2 regions of the Pseudarthrobacter sp. MEB009 genome follow, and region 1 is predicted to be linked to the other one. Evidence: riboswitches for the same ligand, from Rfam matches in the RefSeq annotation. Region 1 holds a riboswitch; the other holds the start of a gene.
The links. Region 1 has a riboswitch for cyclic di-AMP ahead of QRN07_RS15115 (C40 family peptidase). Riboswitches for the same ligand answer to the same signal wherever they lie in the genome.
Positions count from the first base shown of each region.

Region 2: it holds a riboswitch for cyclic di-AMP, as region 1 does, so the genes downstream of both, QRN07_RS00990 (C40 family peptidase) here and QRN07_RS15115 (C40 family peptidase) in region 1, are expected to answer to the same signal.

Region 1 covers NZ_JARVTC010000014.1:163,595-172,428, forward strand. Annotated here, with positions in the region: gene QRN07_RS15080 (alpha-mannosidase) at 1-1,725, opposite strand, end outside; gene fdhD (formate dehydrogenase accessory sulfurtransferase FdhD) at 1,855-2,733, opposite strand; gene QRN07_RS15090 (molybdopterin molybdotransferase MoeA) at 2,785-4,167, opposite strand; gene QRN07_RS15095 (DUF6457 domain-containing protein) at 4,164-4,457, opposite strand; gene mobA (molybdenum cofactor guanylyltransferase) at 4,454-5,152, opposite strand; gene QRN07_RS15105 (HNH endonuclease) at 5,215-5,715, opposite strand; gene QRN07_RS15110 (NlpC/P60 family protein) at 6,005-6,799, opposite strand; gene QRN07_RS15115 (C40 family peptidase) at 6,964-7,662, opposite strand; cyclic di-AMP (ydaO/yuaA leader) riboswitch at 7,724-7,898, opposite strand; gene QRN07_RS15120 (M23 family metallopeptidase) at 8,035-8,834, opposite strand, start outside.
Region 2 covers NZ_JARVTC010000002.1:170,287-179,120, forward strand. Annotated here, with positions in the region: gene QRN07_RS00965 (NAD-dependent epimerase/dehydratase family protein) at 15-848, shown strand; gene QRN07_RS00970 (IclR family transcriptional regulator) at 889-1,698, shown strand; gene QRN07_RS00975 (hypothetical protein) at 1,791-2,015, shown strand; gene QRN07_RS00980 (APC family permease) at 2,115-3,554, shown strand; gene QRN07_RS00985 (protein adenylyltransferase SelO) at 3,551-5,026, shown strand; gene QRN07_RS00990 (C40 family peptidase) at 5,157-6,005, opposite strand; cyclic di-AMP (ydaO/yuaA leader) riboswitch at 6,009-6,174, opposite strand; gene QRN07_RS00995 (hypothetical protein) at 6,361-7,326, opposite strand; gene QRN07_RS01000 (coiled-coil domain-containing protein) at 7,422-8,753, shown strand; gene QRN07_RS01005 (TraR/DksA family transcriptional regulator) at 8,753-8,834, shown strand, end outside.

The sequences.
Region 1 (8,834 bases):
CAGGCGCCAGAGGCGCTTGAGCTCGGCTGCGGGATACTCGAAGCCGCCATGGGTCCGGACCGTTGCGGTGGCGCACCAGAGTTCCGCTTCGCGCAGCAGGTGTTCACTGCGCCGGTTGCCTTTTTTGGTGTTGGCCTGGCTGGTGTAGGTGCCGCGGTGCAGTTCAAGGTACATTTCCCCCACCCAGACGGGCAGGCCCTGGTAGTCGTCCTCGGCCTGCTGGAAGAAGCTCTCCGCGGATCCCAGGCGTACCTTCGGGGACCCTTCGAGGTCAGCGGTGCGGGCAGCGGCTGCAAGCATCTCCCGGGTGGGTCCGCCGCCGCCGTCACCGTAGCCGAACGGCACCAGCGAGACTGAGCCGCGGCCGTGGTCGCGGTAATTGCGTTCCGCGTGGGCCAGGTCCGCTCCGCTGAGTTCGGAATTGTAGGTGTCCACCGGCGGGAAGTGGGTGAACAAGCGGGTGCCGTCGATGCCCTCCCAGTTGAACGTGTGGTGCGGCATCTTGTTGGTCTGGTTCCAGGAAATTTTCTGGGTCAGGAACCAGCGGCTGCCTGCCTCCTTGACGATCTGCGGCAGGGCGGCTGAGTAGCCGAAGGAATCGGGCAGCCAGGCCTCCCGGCATTCGACGCCGAACTCGGCCAGGAAAAAGCTCTTGCCCTCGAGGAACTGGCGGGCCATGGCCTCGCCGCCGGGCATGTTGGTGTCCGACTCCACCCACATGCCGCCCACGGGAACGAACTGGCCCGTACGGACCTTCTCCCGGATGCGGGCGAAAAGTTCAGGGTAGAACTCCTTGATCCAGGAAAGCTGCTGGGCGGAGGAGCACGCAAACACAAAGTCCGGATCCTCGTCCATCAGGGCCACCACGTTGGAGAACGTCCTGGCACACTTGCGGATGGTTTCCCGCACCGGCCACAGCCAGGCCGAATCGATGTGCGCGTGCCCGGTGGCCACCAGCTGGTGCGCGGATCCGTACGCGGGCCGGGCCAGGACCCTGGCCAGGACCTCCCGTCCGGCGGCGGCAGTCCCGGCGATGTCGTCCGGATCCATCAGATCGAGCATGCGTTCCAGGGCGCGGAGTATTTCGTGCCGGCGGGGAAGCTCAAGGGGCAGCTGCGCCATCAGGCCCGCCAGGGTCAAGATGTCCTGCTGCAGCTCCCAGACCTCCTGCTGCAGTTCGGCGATCGCGATGCGTCCCAGCCGGTACTGCGGAGCCGTTCCGGCCGTCGCCTTGTCGCCGTAAGGAGTGGCCGCAAACGTCCACCCTTGCGCCACATCGGGGTTGGCTGCAGCCTCCACGTAGAAGTCCACCGCCATGCCGCTGCCCAGCAGCTTCAACGGGATGTACTGGTTGCGGGGCGAGATGGCCTTGATGATGCTGCCGTCTGCCCGCCAGGCGATGCCCTCGCACTGGAACCCCGGCACCTCGGTGGTGAAGCCAAGGTCAACCACCACCTCGACGGCGGTACCAGGCCCGGTGCCCCACGTTTCGGGGACCTCGCCCTGCACGCGCAGCCAGGTGGTCCCCCACGGCTTGCCCCAGGCGGCGTTGTGCTCCTGTGGAAGGAATTCCTGGCGCATGGCCTCCAGCGCGGGGACCGGCTCGTCCGGAACCTCCCAGCTGGTCAGCGTCAGCGGCAGGCTGCGGCTGTATACGGCGGGGTTGATGCGCTCACGCAGGAACCTCTCAAGGCGGACTTCCGTGATCCGGCGGTCGTCATGCAATCTGGGTCCTCTTTAGCGCTGGGAAGTGGACCAAGATGTCCATTCGATGGATAAATCTACCGGGTGCTTTCGGTGATAGCTACCCCGGCACACGGGCCGCGGGTAGCCCGGGCTGCAGCTCCCGGGCCCTCAGGATGGCTGAACAGCAGCGCCGGGTGGGGCAATGCGGCCGGCCCCGGCATAGACGTTAAAGCTGGTGCCCCGGCTGAAGCCGGCCAGGGTCAGCCCGCTGGATTCCGCGAGCTCCACTGCCAGGGACGACGGCGCACTGACGGCGGACAGCACCGGGATACCTGCCAGGGCCGCTTTCTGGACCAGTTCAAAGGAGGCGCGGCCGGAGACCTGCAGGACCGTCCCGCGCAGCGGAAGGAGGCCTTCCCGGAGGGCCCACCCCACCACCTTGTCCACGGCGTTGTGCCGGCCCACGTCCTCCCGGACGCACAGCAGCCGGGCGCCGCCGTCGCCGTCTATGGTGAACAGTCCGGCGGCGTGCACACCGCCGGTGCGTTCGAAGACGGCCTGCCCTTTCCTCAACTGGTCCGGCAGGGACGCCAGGACTTCCGCGGCCACGGTGAGCGGATCGCCGGCGGGGCTGTAGTGCGAGGACCTGGTCACCGCATCCACCGAGTCGGTGCCGCAGATTCCGCAGGCGCTGGAGGTATAGGACCGGCGTCCGTGGTCCGGGACGGTGACGTCCGGGCGGAGCTGGGCTTCGACCACGTTGAAGGTCTGGACACCGTTTTCGTCTTCGCCGGCGCAGAAACGCAGGGACGGCAGCTGTCCGGGCTCCCAGATGATGCCCTCGGAGACCAGGAAACCAGCCACGAGGTCAAAATCATCGCCCGGCGTGCGCATGGTGACCGAGTGGCTCAGGCCGCCCAGCCGGATCTCCAGCGGTTCCTCCACCGCCAGGATGTCCTCCTTGTGCCGCACCGGGAACTCGAGGGCAGCCGCTGAGCCGTCCAGGACATACCTGTGCACCTTGCGGCGCTGTGTCACCCTGCCCATGTCTGCTCCGTCCTGCTCATCGATCCATCATCCCAACGTGGCGGCCGGCGCTCAACCAAGGAGTGCGCTCCAGTCCACCGGGCCGGCCGCAGCTGGTTTTGCCGCCGGCCTGGCTGGCCGGGTGGCAGTCCTGGGTTTGGCTTTGGCCTTGGCGGCCGGGTCGGCGGGGGCCGGCAGGTCCGGACCCCAGGGCAGGGCGAAGGCCGGGACCGGTTCGCCCAGTTGGACCCCGTGCGGCGGCACCACCAGCACGCCGTCGGCGGCGGCGAGGCCGCGCATCATGCCGGGCCCGGTGTGCTGCGCGGGTGAGGCCATCCCATATACGAGCCGGAACGGCATCAGCCGGGTGCGCCCGGGCTCGGGTTCGATCATGGTTCCGCACGGCACCTCCTGCACCGGCGGCAGCGGCGCGTGCCCCAGCGCAGCCAGCAACGGCCCGCCCACGGTGGACAGCGCCAGCATGGCGGCCAGGGGGTTGCCGGGCAGCCCCAGGATAAAGCGGCCGTCGGGCAGTTCGGCGAGCACCACCGGGTGCCCGGGCCGCATCGCGATGCCGTCGATCAGCAGCCGGCCGCCCAGCCCGGCAACGGCTTTGCGGAGGTGGTCGGTGCCGGAGAGCCCGGTTCCTCCGGTGGTGATCACGACGTCGGCCGGCAGGTCCGCCGCACCGGCCACCTCCGGAACGTCGTCCTCCAGGGCGCCCAGCCAGTCGTCGTAGGCATCGCCGATCCGTTGCCGGCCGCCGTCCATGCCGCCGAGCATGGCCACCGCCCCGGACAGTTGCGGGCCGAAAGTGTCGCGGACCTTGCCCGGTCCGGGCACGCCGTTGTGGACCACCTCACCCCCGGTCAGGAGCAGCCTGACCAGCGGTTTGCCCTGCACCTGCAGGGTATCGTGGCCGGCGAGGGCCGCCAGGGCGATGTGCGCGGGGTTCAGTGTCACACCGGCCTTCACCAGGACGTCTCCGGTCAGCGCTTCCTCACCGGCCTTGCGGATGTGCTGGCCGTTCCGGGGTTCGCCGGGCCGGGCCGCACGGCCGCTGGTGAGGACGGGCAGGCCGTCCTCGTCGCTGGTCAGCACGGCGGCCTCGGTGCGCAGGATTGCCTTGGCTCCGGGCGGGATGAGTCCGCCCGTGGCGATGGGGCTTGCCTGGTGGGGCGCCAGCCGGGTGCCTTGCTCCGCCAGGATCCACGGCCCGCTGCCGTTGACCGCCCAGCCATCCATGGCCGAGGAGGCGTAGTGCGGCATGTCCTGCAAGGCCACAATGTCCTGTTCCAGGCGCCTGCCCAGGGCGAGGTCCAGCGCCACCGGTCCGGCCGGAATCGGTGTGGCTGCGTCGAAGGCGGCCTGCCGCGCCTCTTCCCACGTGTGGGCAAGGCGTGTTGGCGGCTCCGTTTGCTCGGGCTCCTGCGTTTCCTGGTGGGCTTCGGTCATTCGCCGGCTGTCCCGGCGGCGTCCTCGGCATAGGCGACGGCCAACCCCCGGGCCACGGCCAGGACGGCGTCCATGGCTGCCGGATCCTGGACCTGGCCGGGTGCCGACGCCAGGCCTGCGGCGTAACCGGCAATAAACGTTGTCAGGGGCGCGGCCGGGCGGACCACCGAGTGCGCTGCTACGCCGGCGAGCGAGAGGACGGCGTTCACATCCACGTGGAAGCCCTCAAGTTCGTAAGCCTGCAACAGTGCCCGGCACCATTCCTCGAGGGTCTCTTCCTGGCTTTTCACGTGCTGCCTCCAAGGTAGCTGCGGCCGCGGGCGTCAGGGCCCGTATGTGGTTCCTGACCTTCAGCGGCAATTCCTAGTGCGGCGGCGTCGTCCCACGTATCCACATCTGCTGTGGAGCCGGCCGGGACGGTGACGGGCTGCACGTCAAGACTAGCAAGGAGGGACCGGACCGAGCCGTTCGTCAGGCGGCCATCGGCGGCCAAGGCAGCGGCCGCCTTTTTTAGCCCATCTGTGCTGTAAAGGCCGGCCAGCGGCTGGTTGGTGCCGTCGGCTGCCCGGGCGATCACCCCCTGCTTTCCCGCGTCCGCCGCATCGGGGAGCGCCGCGCACAGCACCCGAACGGCTTCCGCGGCGTGCGGCATATCGCAGGCAAGCACCAGGACAAAAGCGGCCGGGGCGTGTGCGTGCGGTCCGGCCAAGGCTTCCAACCCGGCCAGGGCGTCCAGTCCGGCCGCGATGGCAGCTGCCGGCCCGGCAAAGGCCGGCTCCTCCCGGCAGGACTGCACACCGTCCGGCAGGGTTCCGGGGTCCGGCCCCACCACCACCCTGCGGGCCGCGCCGGAGGCTGCTTCGAGGGCACGGTCCAGGAGGCTGGCAGCGCCAAGAACCAGGTCCTGTTTGGGGGTTCCGCCCAGCCGGGATGACCTGCCGCCGGCAAGGATTACAGCATCAAATTCAACCGGGGTACCGTCCACTCCCCCAGCCTAGCCACGGACGGCTCCGCCCGCACAGCCGGTATGTGCTGCCGTGGCAGCGGTCAGGCAGCGCGCTCCGGCAACAGGAAGGGGTCCCAGGCGGGGGTCGGCTTTTCGAGTTCCTTGATCTGCCAGATGGCGCCGCGGGGCGGGGCAGGCACAAACCGCAGTTTCCAACCCATTTCGCCGGGCGTGTGGTCACCCTTGACGTTGTTGCAGCGCAGGCAGGCCGCCACCAGGTTCTCCCACGAGTCGGCTCCGCCGCGTGATTTGGGCTGGATGTGGTCTATGGTGTGCGCTGCCTTGCCGCAGTAACCGCAGGCATGTCCATCCCGGCGCAGCACCCCCCGGCGGCTTACCGCTGTTGACTGGTTATACCGGGGACGGATGTAGCGGTTCAGCAGGATAACGGAAGGCCTGCCCAGGATCTCCTGCGGACCCACGACGGGATCGTCGCCTTCGGCCACAACGCTTGCCTTGCCCGTGAGCACAAGCACCAGCGCCCGGCGGAAGGTGATAACCGCCAGCGGTTCATATCCAGCATTCAGAACGAGAGTGCGCATGCACGTACCTCCGGCCGCACCCGTCAGGGGCACGAGGGCCGGCTGCCCCCGGCGTGTCCGGGCTATGGATCGACATGACAAGAGTAAACAACGAAACGCGCTATCAACTAATTCCGGAGTTCACCGGTTCCGTGTCGTTGCGGCAGCTCCCTGCGGGGCGGCATCACATGGCAGGGCCTGGCGGCGGATGCACGAAGGACCCCCGCACCGTGGTGCGGAGGTCCTTCGGAGTGTGGCCTTTGGGCGGTTGACCCCGGCCGGGCCTGGGGTTCCCGGGAACCCGCTGGAATCAGCTGACGCGGATAAACACGGGGCCGGAGCCCACGTTGGCACTGAACACGATGGTCTGGTTGCCGTTGAAGCCGCCGTGAACTGCCTGGCCGTTGCCTGCGTAGACAGCGATGTGGGCCATGCCCGAGCCGCCGTTGGCGTAGTAGATCAGGTCACCGGGCTGAGCCTCGGCGGCACTCACGGTGCGGCCCAGGGAGAGGTAGCCTGCAGGCCAGTCGTGGAAGTTGATGCCCACTGCTGCGAGGGAGTTGGTGACCAGCATGGTGCAGTCCTGGACCACACCCAGCTGGGCGTAGGCGGCGGAGAGGATAGCCGCGCCCTTGCCGCTGGCGGGGGCCTGGGCTGCGGGTGCAGCCGCCGGAGCGGGAGCCGAGGCAACGGTGGCCGTGACCTTCGGTGCCGCAGCAGGCTGCGCAGCAGGGGCTGCGGCGGCGGGCGCTGCGGGCTCGGCTTCCTGGACGGTAACTTCGGGCTCGGGCTCAACAACGGGAGCCGGCGTGGTGGTCACGGCCGGTTTCTCGAAGGTGATGGCGATGGTCGAAGCGGCGGAGATGGGGGCGTCAACCGTCGATTCAACTTCCAGGCCGGACAGCGGCGCTGATTCACGCTGGGTGCTGGCGTCTGCAGCGTTGGCTGCGATTCCGCTGGTGAGGACCAGGCCGGAAGCTGCGGCGATGACGGCAGCCTGGCGTCCGAAGACTCCGGCGTTGCTGCCGACAGCCTTGGCAATGACGGTGATCGAGTTGGTTTTGGTGACCTCGGCGCGATGCCGTGCGATTGCACGAGTAGTCATCAGTTCTCTCTTTCGTTGTCCCGGGCCCTGCTGGTGGGCAGGCCCGGGGCGTTGGCCGCGCCGGCATCTTGGGGGTATTCCGGCGCGTCCAGAACGGGGATTTGGTGATTGGCGTGAAGCGGTTTCGAGCAAAGAAAAAGTTCCCGGGGCCGAAGCCCCAGGAACTACTTGCCGAGCGTGTAGAACGAGGAGGAGCCCGTGGCTGCCACTGCGTGGAGCAGGGTGCCCTGGGAGGGGTTGAGCGCGCTGATCATCATGCCGTTGCCGACGTAGATACCAACGTGCGCGCCGCCATTCTGCATGACCAGGTCACCCGGCTGCGGGTTGGACGTGGGCGTCATGGCGTTCCAGGCATTCGTGCGGGGAATGCTGATGCCGGCCTGGGCGTAGACCCACTGGGTGAATCCGGAGCAGTCCCAGCCATTGGGGCTGGTGCCGCCCCAGACGTAGGGACGGCCGATGCCCGTGTAGGCGATGGCTGCGATGCCGGACGTCGAAGCCGCAACAGGCGCGGCCTTCTCTGCCGGCGCTGCTGCCGCGGCCGTAGCTCCGGCTGCGGCCGGGGCTGCTGCCGTTGCGGTGGCTGCGGGGGTGGCCTGCACTCGGACCGGCTCCGGCTTCGGCGCAGCAATGGTTGTGACCACTGTGCGTTCGAAGGAAACGGTGGCGGTGGGAGCGGCGGTGACTGCCAGCGCGGTCTGGGCGGTGCCGGACTCGGTGGAAGCGGACACTCCGGCAGTGGTGTCAGCAGCTGTGGCAGGCAGTCCCATGGTCAGGATCAGGCCCGACGCGGCGGCGAATACTGCCGCCTGGCGACCTACTGTCCCGGCATTGGCACTGACGGCTTTGGAAACACTGTCCAAAGGGCTGGTGCGAACCGTGAGCGCACGGTGGCGCGCAGAATTGTGGCGTGAAGACAAGAAGGTGGCCTCTCCCAATGCCTGCGAGGTGAGCTGTCGGATTCGGATGGGAGTCACCCGGCCGCGCTGCTTCCTGGGAAGCTTTGCGACTTAACCCCAAGGCCTTCGATACAGCTGAAGGCCAAAATTGGTTCCCCCGCCCCTGCCAGACGATGAAATGCGAACGGACCTTGAGCGGTGGCAGAGCTAGGCAATCCACTCAAGAGCGTCAAGTTCGGAAAACTTGACGCAAGTTAGACGGTACAGCAGTTTCGTTTCAATGTCACATTCAGGTCACGGCGGATCTCGGCGATCCGGTAGTGAACCATCATTTGACTAGAGCCAGCCGGTAGGATCGACGACTTCGCCGTTGACCTGGACCTCGAAGTGGAGGTGGCAGCCGGTGGAAGCGCCCGTGGTGCCGCTCAGGGCCACCACATCGCCGCGGGACACCGTCTGGCCTTCCTTCACAGTGAAGGAGGAGAGGTGGTTATAGGTGGTCTCCAGGCCATTGCCGTGGTCGATCACCACGCGGTTTCCACCGCCGTACTGGTGCCAGCCGACGAATGTCACGGTTCCGGTTGCAGCAGCAAGCACGGATGTGCCGCACTGGGCCACGTAGTCCTGGCCACGGTGGAAGTCGCCGTTGCCGCCGGTGATGGGGCTGACGCGGTAGCCGAAGGGAGAGGCAGTGGTGAGCGTGGCCAGCGGCGCAGCAAGGCTGCCTGCCGAGGCCGCCCGGGAGACGGCGCTGGCGGACTGGGCGCTGAGCAGCTGCTTGAGCTTGCCGTCCGGATCGGCCTGGGTCACCACAGCGGAACGGCTGAAGTCCAGCTGGGCGCCGGCTTCTGCGGAGATCCGGGGCTGCGGGGTTACTGCGGCGGCAGCCACGGGGGTGGCTCCGGGTGCGTCGGTTGCAAGCACGGGGCTGGTGGCCGGGACGGTCACGGTAAGGACCAGGCCCGTGGCAGCCAGGGCGATGCCGGCTTTCTGGCCCATGCCGCTGGCCGACGCGAAGTCGGTGATCTGCCGGAAGGGACCCCTGCGGCGGCGCGCGTCGCGGTGGAAATCGCGCGGGCGCTCCGTGCTGGTGGCTTCAGCTGCCCGTGGCGCCGAAGCGGGGACGGCCGCACGGC
Region 2 (8,834 bases), on a different contig from region 1:
CCGTCGGAGGAATCTTGTCTGCAGCACCCAACCCCCACACCATCGCCCTGACGGGCGGGGCCGGAATGATGGCAACCCTGCTCCGGCCCTACCTTGCAGCCGCAGGCCATACCGTCCGGTTACTGGACCTGGCCGAAGCTGACGGGCCGGGCCCACGGGAGAGCGTGCATGTGGGTTCCGTTTCGGATCCGGACTTTATGCTCGCCGCCCTCGATGGCGTCTCTGCAGTCATCCACCTGGGCGGGCTGCACAGGGAGAAGGCGTGGGCGGAACTGGTGGCGACCAACATCACCGGCACCCAGGTGACCCTGGAAGCGGCGAGGCGCAACGGCGTCGAACGTGTCCTGCTGGCCAGCTCCACCCATGCCGTGGGTTTCCATCCCACGGGGGCCGCGGCCAAGGACGAGGTCCTTGTACCCCGCCCCGACACGTACTACGGCGTCAGCAAGGCGGCGGTGGAGGCGCTTGGCAGCCTGTACGCGGATAAGTACGGCATGAAGGTAGTCAGCGCCCGCATCGGCACGGGCGGGGAAAGGCCCGGCAATGTCCGCACTTTGGGCTCGTGGCTCTCGCCCGCTGACTCGTTCCGCCTGGTGGAGGCCACGCTGAATGACCAGGGCGCGCCCGGCCATCACGTGGTATGGGCGGTATCAGCAAACAGCCGCGGCTGGGCCAGCCTCGATGCCGGCCGGCGGATCGGATTTGAGCCCCAGGATGATGCCGAGGCTTTCGCAGCAGATGTGGATACGGCTTCGGAGGACACGTGGGCAGGGCTGCTTGGCGGCTTCTGGGCCAGCGAAGGCCATAGGGTGGGCATGGACAACTACCCGCACCTGGCCGCCAAATGACGTGCCGTCGGCCAGGACTGTGGCGGAAGGGGAAGTAGTGATGACACCGCTGGAGACACAGCCCGGCACCACCCAGGGGACGGCCGGCGACGTCAAGCTGGTCAAGTCTGCCGAGCGCACCATCGCCATCCTGGAGCTGGTGGCCGCCGCGCCCAAGCCGCTCACCACGGCGGAGATTTTCAAGCTGACCGGCTACCCAAGGTCCAGCCTGCATTGGCTCCTGCTGACCCTGGTGGAACTGAACTGGATTGAGCAGACCGCCGAAGGTGCCTACCGGATCGGCACGCACGCGCTGCTGTGCGGGACCGCGTACCTGGACCGTGACCCGGTGATGGAGCACGTTTCGGCAGTGCTGGAAAAGGTCCGCAACGCCACCACCTTCACCACCCACTACGCCCGCCTGGACCGGTCCGACGTGATCTACCTCGCCACCCGCCAGGCAGTGGACCGGCGCCGGCTCTCCTCCCGCGTTGGCCGCAAGCTGCCTGCCCAGGTCACCGCACTGGGGAAGGCCATCCTGGCCGAATACACAGACCCGGAAGTACGCCAGCGGATCGGCGACGGCCCCTACGCCCGGCTCACGCCCAACACAGTTCCCGACTTTCCGGCGCTGAAGCTGGAACTGGAAGCGTTCCGCAAACAGGGCCATTCCCGCGAGTGGGAACAAAACACGGTGGGCCTCTGCTGCGTCAGCGTGGTGGTTCCTTACCGGATTCCGGGTACTGATGCCATCAGCTGCTCGATTCCCACGGAGCTGGCGACGGAAGCCGTGCTGGCCGAAACGGTGGCAACCCTCCACTCGGCCGCGGGCGAGCTGGCCCGAACGCTGCGGGCGGCCGGCATCCGCTAGGCGGCAGGCCGCCGTCGGCAAGGTTTCCCCTTCCCGTGATACTCAGTAGGCTTACGAAATATCAATAAGCCAACCAAGGGAAAGGCAACACCATGACCGAACAAAACCTTCCGGATGAAGAACTCGAAGTGGTCCAGGACGATGACGTGATCCTGCCGGAAACACCCGGCGCGACGGCCTCCCTGGAACTTGATCCGGTCAAGGGTGAGCCGGACAGCTACCCCGGCGCTGCGGAGGACAACCCCGACCGATGGCAGGAAGACCCGCTCCTTCAGGATGAGGCGGCGCCGGTGGCCCCGCCAACAGAAGAGATCTAGCTTCCCAGGGCCAGTGCATTGCCAAAGCTGCGTTCGGGGGTTCAGAGTGATCTGACCGGCACCCGCCGCCGAACCACGCAGCGCAGCATGGAGGTCACAATGAGCGCGACATCCGAGGAAGTCTCCCACGCCACCCGGGACAGCGAGCCCGAACTGAAAAGGGTCCTGGGGCCCAAGCTCCTGCTGCTGTTCATCGTGGGGGACATCCTGGGTGCCGGTGTGTATGCGGTGACCGGCACCATGGCCGGCACGGTGGGCGGCATGGTGTGGCTGCCGTTCCTGCTGGCCTTTGTGGTGGCCACGCTCACCGCCTTCTCCTACCTGGAACTGGTGACAAAATACCCGCAGGCAGCAGGAGCGGCGCTGTATGCGCACAAGGCCTTCGGCATACACTTCGTCACCTTCCTCGTGGCTTTCGCCGTGGTCTGTTCCGGCATCACCAGCGCCGCCACCTCCGCCAATGTCCTGGCCCAGAACTTCTTCGGCGGACTGGAGGTCAACGGCTGGCTGGCCAAGCCCGGGCAGGGCGTGGTCACCGTGGTGGCCCTCGTTTTTATGCTGGTCCTGGCCGCCATCAACCTCCGCGGTGTGGGCGAGAGCGTGAAGTTCAACGTGGTGCTCACCCTGGTGGAGATGCTCGCACTGTGCATCGTCATCGGCGTCGGCTTCTACGTGATGGCCCAGGGAACAGGCAACCCCGAACAGGTCTTCGTCTTTACGGACTACCAGGACAAGGGGCTGTTCCTGGCGGTCACGGCCGCGACCTCCATCGCGTTCTTCGCCATGGTGGGCTTCGAGGACTCGGTGAACATGGTGGAGGAAACCAAGGACCCTGAGAAGATCTTTCCCCGGACCATGCTCACCGGCCTGGGCATCGCCGTCATCCTCTACATGCTGGTGGCCATCTCCGTGGTCAGCGTGCTTTCACCCACGGAACTGGAAGGGATCCGCGAGGCCGAGGGCGCTGCCCTGCTTGAAGTGGTCCACAAAGGGTCGCCGGACTTCCCGATCGACCGGATCTTCCCGTTCCTTGCCGTGTTCGCCGTGGCCAACACGGCCCTGATCAACATGCTGATGGCCAGCCGGCTGATCTACGGCATGGCCCGCCAGAGGGTCCTGCCGCGCCAGCTCGGCAAGGTCCTGCTGGTCCGCCGGACGCCGTGGGCAGGCATCGCGTTTTCCACCGCCCTGGCCCTGGGCCTCATCATCTACGTCACCAGCGATCCCAAGAGCAACATCGTGGCGAACCTGTCCGGAACCACCGCCTTCCTGCTGCTGTGCGTGTTCACGGTGGTCAACGTGGCCTGCCTGATCCTGCGGCGCAAGCCGGAAGCGGCCGGGGCGCACACCTTCCGCTCGCCCGGCCTGCTGCCCCTGGTGGCCGCCCTTCTGTGCGGTTTCCTGGCCGGTCCATGGGTGGGCCGCAACCCGATCCAATATCAGATCGCCGGGGGCCTGATGGCCATCGGCGTTGTGCTGTGGCTCATTACCTGGCTGATCAACCGGCGCTCGAACGGCGGCGATAAGCTGAAGGCATGAGCGCTGCCGCAGAAACGACCTTAACGCTGGACAACCGCTTCGCCCGCGAGCTTCCCGAACTCGCTGTCCCGTGGCAGGCCGAAGAGGCGCCGGACCCTGCACTGCTGGTCCTCAACGATGGCCTGGCGCGGCGGCTGGGACTCGATCCCGAATTCCTTTCAAGCAACGACGGCATCCGCCTGCTGACCGGAAACGATGTCCCGGCCGGCGCCACACCAGTAGCGCAGGCATACGCAGGGCATCAGTTTGGCGGCTACTCGCCGAGGCTGGGCGACGGCCGGGCACTGCTGTTGGGCGAGGTGACCGGCCCCGACGGGCACCAGCTGGACCTGCACCTTAAAGGCTCGGGCCGCACGCCCTTCGCCCGGGCAGGGGACGGCCTGGCCGTGGTGGGCCCCATGCTCCGCGAGTACCTGGTCAGCGAGGCCATGCACGCGCTGGGCATCCCCAGCACCCGCGCCCTGGCCGTTGTGGCCACCGGGCGGCAGGTCCGCCGCGAAGGGCTGCTGCCCGGAGCCCTCCTGGCCCGCGTCGCGGCCAGCCACCTGCGAGTCGGCAGCTTCCAATACGCCCGGGCCGCAGACGACGTGGACCTGCTGCGGCGGCTGGCCGACCACGCCATCGCCCGGCATTACCCGGCAGCTGCTGCCGCCGACCAGCCCTACCTGGAGCTCTTCAGGAATGTCCTGGCGGCGCAGGCGGACCTGGTGGCACGGTGGATGCTGGTGGGATTTGTGCATGGCGTGATGAATACCGACAATATGACCATCTCCGGGGAAACCATCGACTACGGGCCCTGCGCGTTTATGGACGCGTTTGATCCCGGCGCGCTGTACAGCTCCATCGATACCGGCGGCCGGTACGCCTACTCCAACCAGCCGATAGTGGCGGAATGGAACCTTGCCCGGCTTGCCGAAGCGCTGCTGCCGCTCCTCCACGAGGACCAGGAAAAGGCGGTGGAGCTGGCAGTGGAAGCACTGGGACTCTTCCGGCCCGCTTACGGTGCGGCCTGGCAGGCAGGGATGCTGGCCAAGCTGGGACTGCCGGCACCGGCGGATGGCTCACCTGCAGACCCTGAAACCGCCGGGCTGGTTGACGGCGCACTGGCCTTGCTCAAGGACGGCCCCGTGGACCACACGCAGTTTTTCCGCAACCTGGTCAAGGCCGCCCGGGGTGACGCCGGACCGGTCCGCGGCATGATGATGGACCTGGCCGCGTACGACGCCTGGGCGGCGCGGTGGCTGGCCCGGCAGCCGGACCCCGCCCTGATGGACCGGACCAACCCCATCTACATTCCGCGCAACCACCTGGTGGAGGAAGCCCTGGCCGCCGCCACTGCCGGTGACTTGGCACCATTCCACCTGTTGCTGGACGCCGTTGGCAGCCCGTTCACGGAACGGCCGGGCCTGGAGCGGTTCGCGGAAGGGCCGCCGGCCGACTTCGGCGCCTACCGGACCTACTGCGGCACCTGAGGTCAGGCCGGGCCCGCTGGTTCGGGGCCCCGCCGGTTCCGCGCCGCATTCCTTAAACGCCAAGGGCGGCAGCGGGACTGATCCCGGCTGCCGCCCTTGCGGTGGTGCAGGCGCTTGCTGCGCCGCGAAGCTACGCTACGCGGACGAAGGAAGCTCCGGCGAGCCAGCTGATGGAGTGGACCTCGGTCTTGTAACCGTCCACGCCGCCGCTGACAACCTGGCCGTCGCCGGCGTAAACGCCAACGTGGCCGGCGGTGATGACCAGGTCACCGGGGGCCGGTGAGCCCACAACGCTGCCGTACTGGAAGAACTGGCCCGGGGCGAGGTCGCCCACGGACTTGCCTACCGAACGCAGGGCCTTTTCCACCATGGCGGTGCAGTCCTGGCCAACGCCCAGTTGGCTGTAAGCCGAGGCGAGGATTGCGGCGCCGGTACCGGTGCCGGTGGAGGCTGCCGGAGCGGACGCGTAGCTGAGGTTCATGCCGGTGTTGGCCGGGGCGGCAACGGCTGCAGCCTGGACCGGGGCGGGAGCCGGGGCCGGGGCGGACACGGGGGCTGCCACGTAGCCGGCGCCTGGGATCTGGATCTGGTCGCCCGGGTAGATGACGGCCGAGATGGACAGCCCGTTGGCGGAGAGGACGTCGTTCAGGCTGACGCCGTTGGCCGAGGAGATGGCGCCCAGCGTGTCACCCGAAACAACGGTGTGGACATTGCCGGCAGCGGCAGGGGCAGGCGCTGCAGCGGGCGCTGCCGGTGCCGAGTACGCCTGGACGTTGCTGGTTCCGGTGGTATCCGGTGCGGTCACGCCGGCGTGGGCCGGGGCGCCGATGCCGAACGCGATGCCGGATGCGGCGGCCACGGCCAGGGCCGGGCGGCCCAGGGACTTGGCCTGCGACTTGGCGGAAACTGCCAGGCCTTCAAGAACGATGGAATGGGTCGGCACCGCGCGGTGACGGGCAGCCAGGGTGTTTTTTGACATGATAGATCGCCTCTCCCATGCCTGCGGGGTGAGCTGTCGGGTTCGGGTTGGAGCTACCCGGCCGGGAGCACCCCATCAAGGACAGAGGTGCTATCGACTTAACCCCAAGGCTTCAAAGAAGCCGTGGAAACTTGGTTCCCCCGTCCCTGCCATCCGGAAACGATTGATCCCAGGCCAGCGGCAGGGCTCGGCATGCTGGTGGGAGTGCCCCGTTGGAGAGGGACACATCAAGACCATAACCCAGGTGCCGACCAATTGTCACATTTGGATAACATGCGAGGTGGGCCTCTCGGATCCCTGTTTTGTCCATCGCTGGTGTGTTGCCGGGCCCCTGAACTCGAAGGACGCCATCCGGTCAGCCGGCCGCACAGGCCTTCGTCACAAAGTCATAAAGTTGGCCGCGCAGGGTGGCTCCGGCAACGAGTTTCAGTTGTCCTGAGCGCATCCCCACTGCCACCCGGACGGGCAGCAGTGTGCCCACTTTGTCTTCCGCCACAGCGTGCGCGTCACAGCGCGCGGGCCGGAGCCGCAGGTTCATAACGAACGGCGCATCTCCCGCCCTGACAACGGTGTCAACGGGCCAGGGATCCGCCGACGCTTCCGCCAGCAGCGTGGTGCCTTCGAACCGTTCGAGGGTCAGCCGGCCGCTCCCGCGGGCCCCGCCAGCAGGATCAACCAGCAGGTGGACGACGGCGGTGCGCAGGTCCGGCGCGACGGCCAGGTCCGGCGCCAGGGCCAGATCCGCTACCGCTGCCGCAGCCGCCGAAAGGCAAAGTTCAGCGTTGTTCCGGGCCAGGATTCCGAGGGGATCAGTTGCCTCCAACGCGATGCTGGTGGGGGTGGGAGCGGGGGCGGGCGGTACTGTGGCCGGGGCGGTGGCGTCTGCCGCCGGCAGCGTCAACGTCGCTGTGGCCACCGCGGCAGGCCCGCTGGAAGTGGGCCGCCCCGGCTCCGGACAGGCAGCCGTGGGCAACATTGCGGTTCGGATTTTGGCCTGGTGCGGTGGCACGACCACTACACCGCCCGCGGAGTCCCAACGGATGTCCTGCTGGAACAGGGAAGTGCTGAGCCGGGCGTCGCTGACCGTGACCGGACTGTCTGTGCTGTTGGTAATCAGCAACTCAATGCCATGCCGCCCGTACTGGTCCCGGGACTGGTTTACTTCCACGGTGAGTGCCGGTTCTGCGGCGGCTGGAGTGGACCACGCCGGCGTCGGATTGGCTGGGGGAGAGCACGCAGTCAGGGCGGCCAGGGCCAGGCCGGCAACGGCCGCCGTTGCGCAGCGCGGCGTGCCACGTGAAGGACGGCGGGGAGTGCCCATGGCCCCAGTCTAGGTCCACGTTTTGCAGCTCCCAATGTAACGATGTGGACACTTCAGCGTGTTCCGGCGGACGGACGCCGGTAGGCTTCGGGACTATGTCCCCGTTCGTTTCCAAAGTGCGGTCGCCCCTGGCCGGCGGCCTGTTGGCACTTATCCTGGCCGGCTCGGCCGTTCTGCCGCCCGCCATGGCCGGCGAGCCGGCGCCGCCCTCGGGCTATCCCTCGTGGGAGGACGTGCAGCAGGCCAAGGAAACCGAGGCCGGCAAGGCAACGGAAATCGCCAAAATCAACGAGCTGCTGACGGGACTGGCAGCACAGGCCGAAACACTCGGCGGCCAGGCCGTAACCGCCGCCGCAGACTATGGCGTGGCCGATGCCGCGCTCCAGGCAGTGGATGCCAGGCTGCTGTCGTTGGCCGCAAAAACCGCAGCAGCCACTGCCGACGTGGACCGGCACCGGAAGGAGCTGGGGGCCCTCGCCGTGCAGTCCTACAAAACAGGCGGCACCAACACAGGGTTCTTCGTGGCCCTGGACGCGTTGGAGCACAACAACGTGCAGGGCCTGAACGTGGTCCAGATGGTAGGGGACAAAACGGCCGCGCTGGTGGAAAGGGCTGCTTCCGCCGCCAAGGTGTCTGAATCCCTCCGCGAACAGGAGCAGGCAGCCCGGACCGAACGCGAACGCCTCACCGCTGAGGCTGCCACGAAACTGAAGGCCGCCCGCGATGCGCAGGCCGGCATGGCCCGGCAGATCGACGACGGGCAACGGCGTGGTACCGAACTTACGGCCCAGCTGGCGTCGCTGAAAGGCACCACCGCGGCTGTCGAGGGGGAGTACCGGCAGGGCGTGGAAGCCGAAGCCGCCTACCAGGCCGCGCAGGATGCCAAGCGCAAGGCTGCCGAAGAACTGGCCCGCCGGCAGGCCGACGACGCCGCCAGGGCAGCTGTGGCCGCTGCCGCTGCAAAACCCGCCCCGGCCAACCCCGCCCCTGCAAACCCGGCACCCGCGAACCCCGCCCCCGCGATCCCGGCACCGGCGAACCCCGCCCCAGCCCCGCAGGTGCCGGTGGAACCCGTCCGGCCTCCCGTCGTCGTCCCTTCCGTGCCCGGCGGCGCCGTTAATGATCCCGCTGGCGCGAAAAACTACGCGGCGGGCAGGCTGGCCGGTTATGGCTGGGGCCAGGAACAGTTCCCCTGCCTGTCCCAGCTGTGGATGAAGGAGTCCGGCTGGCGGACCACCGCCACGAACCCGAGTTCCGGAGCGTACGGGATTGCCCAGTCCCTGCCCGCAGGAAAGTACGCCAGCGCCGGCAGCGACTGGCTGACCAACTACCGCACCCAGATCGAATGGGGGCTGGGCTACATCAGCGGCCGCTACGGCTCGCCCTGCGCGGCCTGGAACCATTCGATCGCCTACAACTGGTACTGATGGCACGGCCAGGACTGTCGAAGGCCAGCGCCGACCGGTTCCGGCTGCTCCTGGAAGAGGAGCGCGCCCGGAAACTGGCTC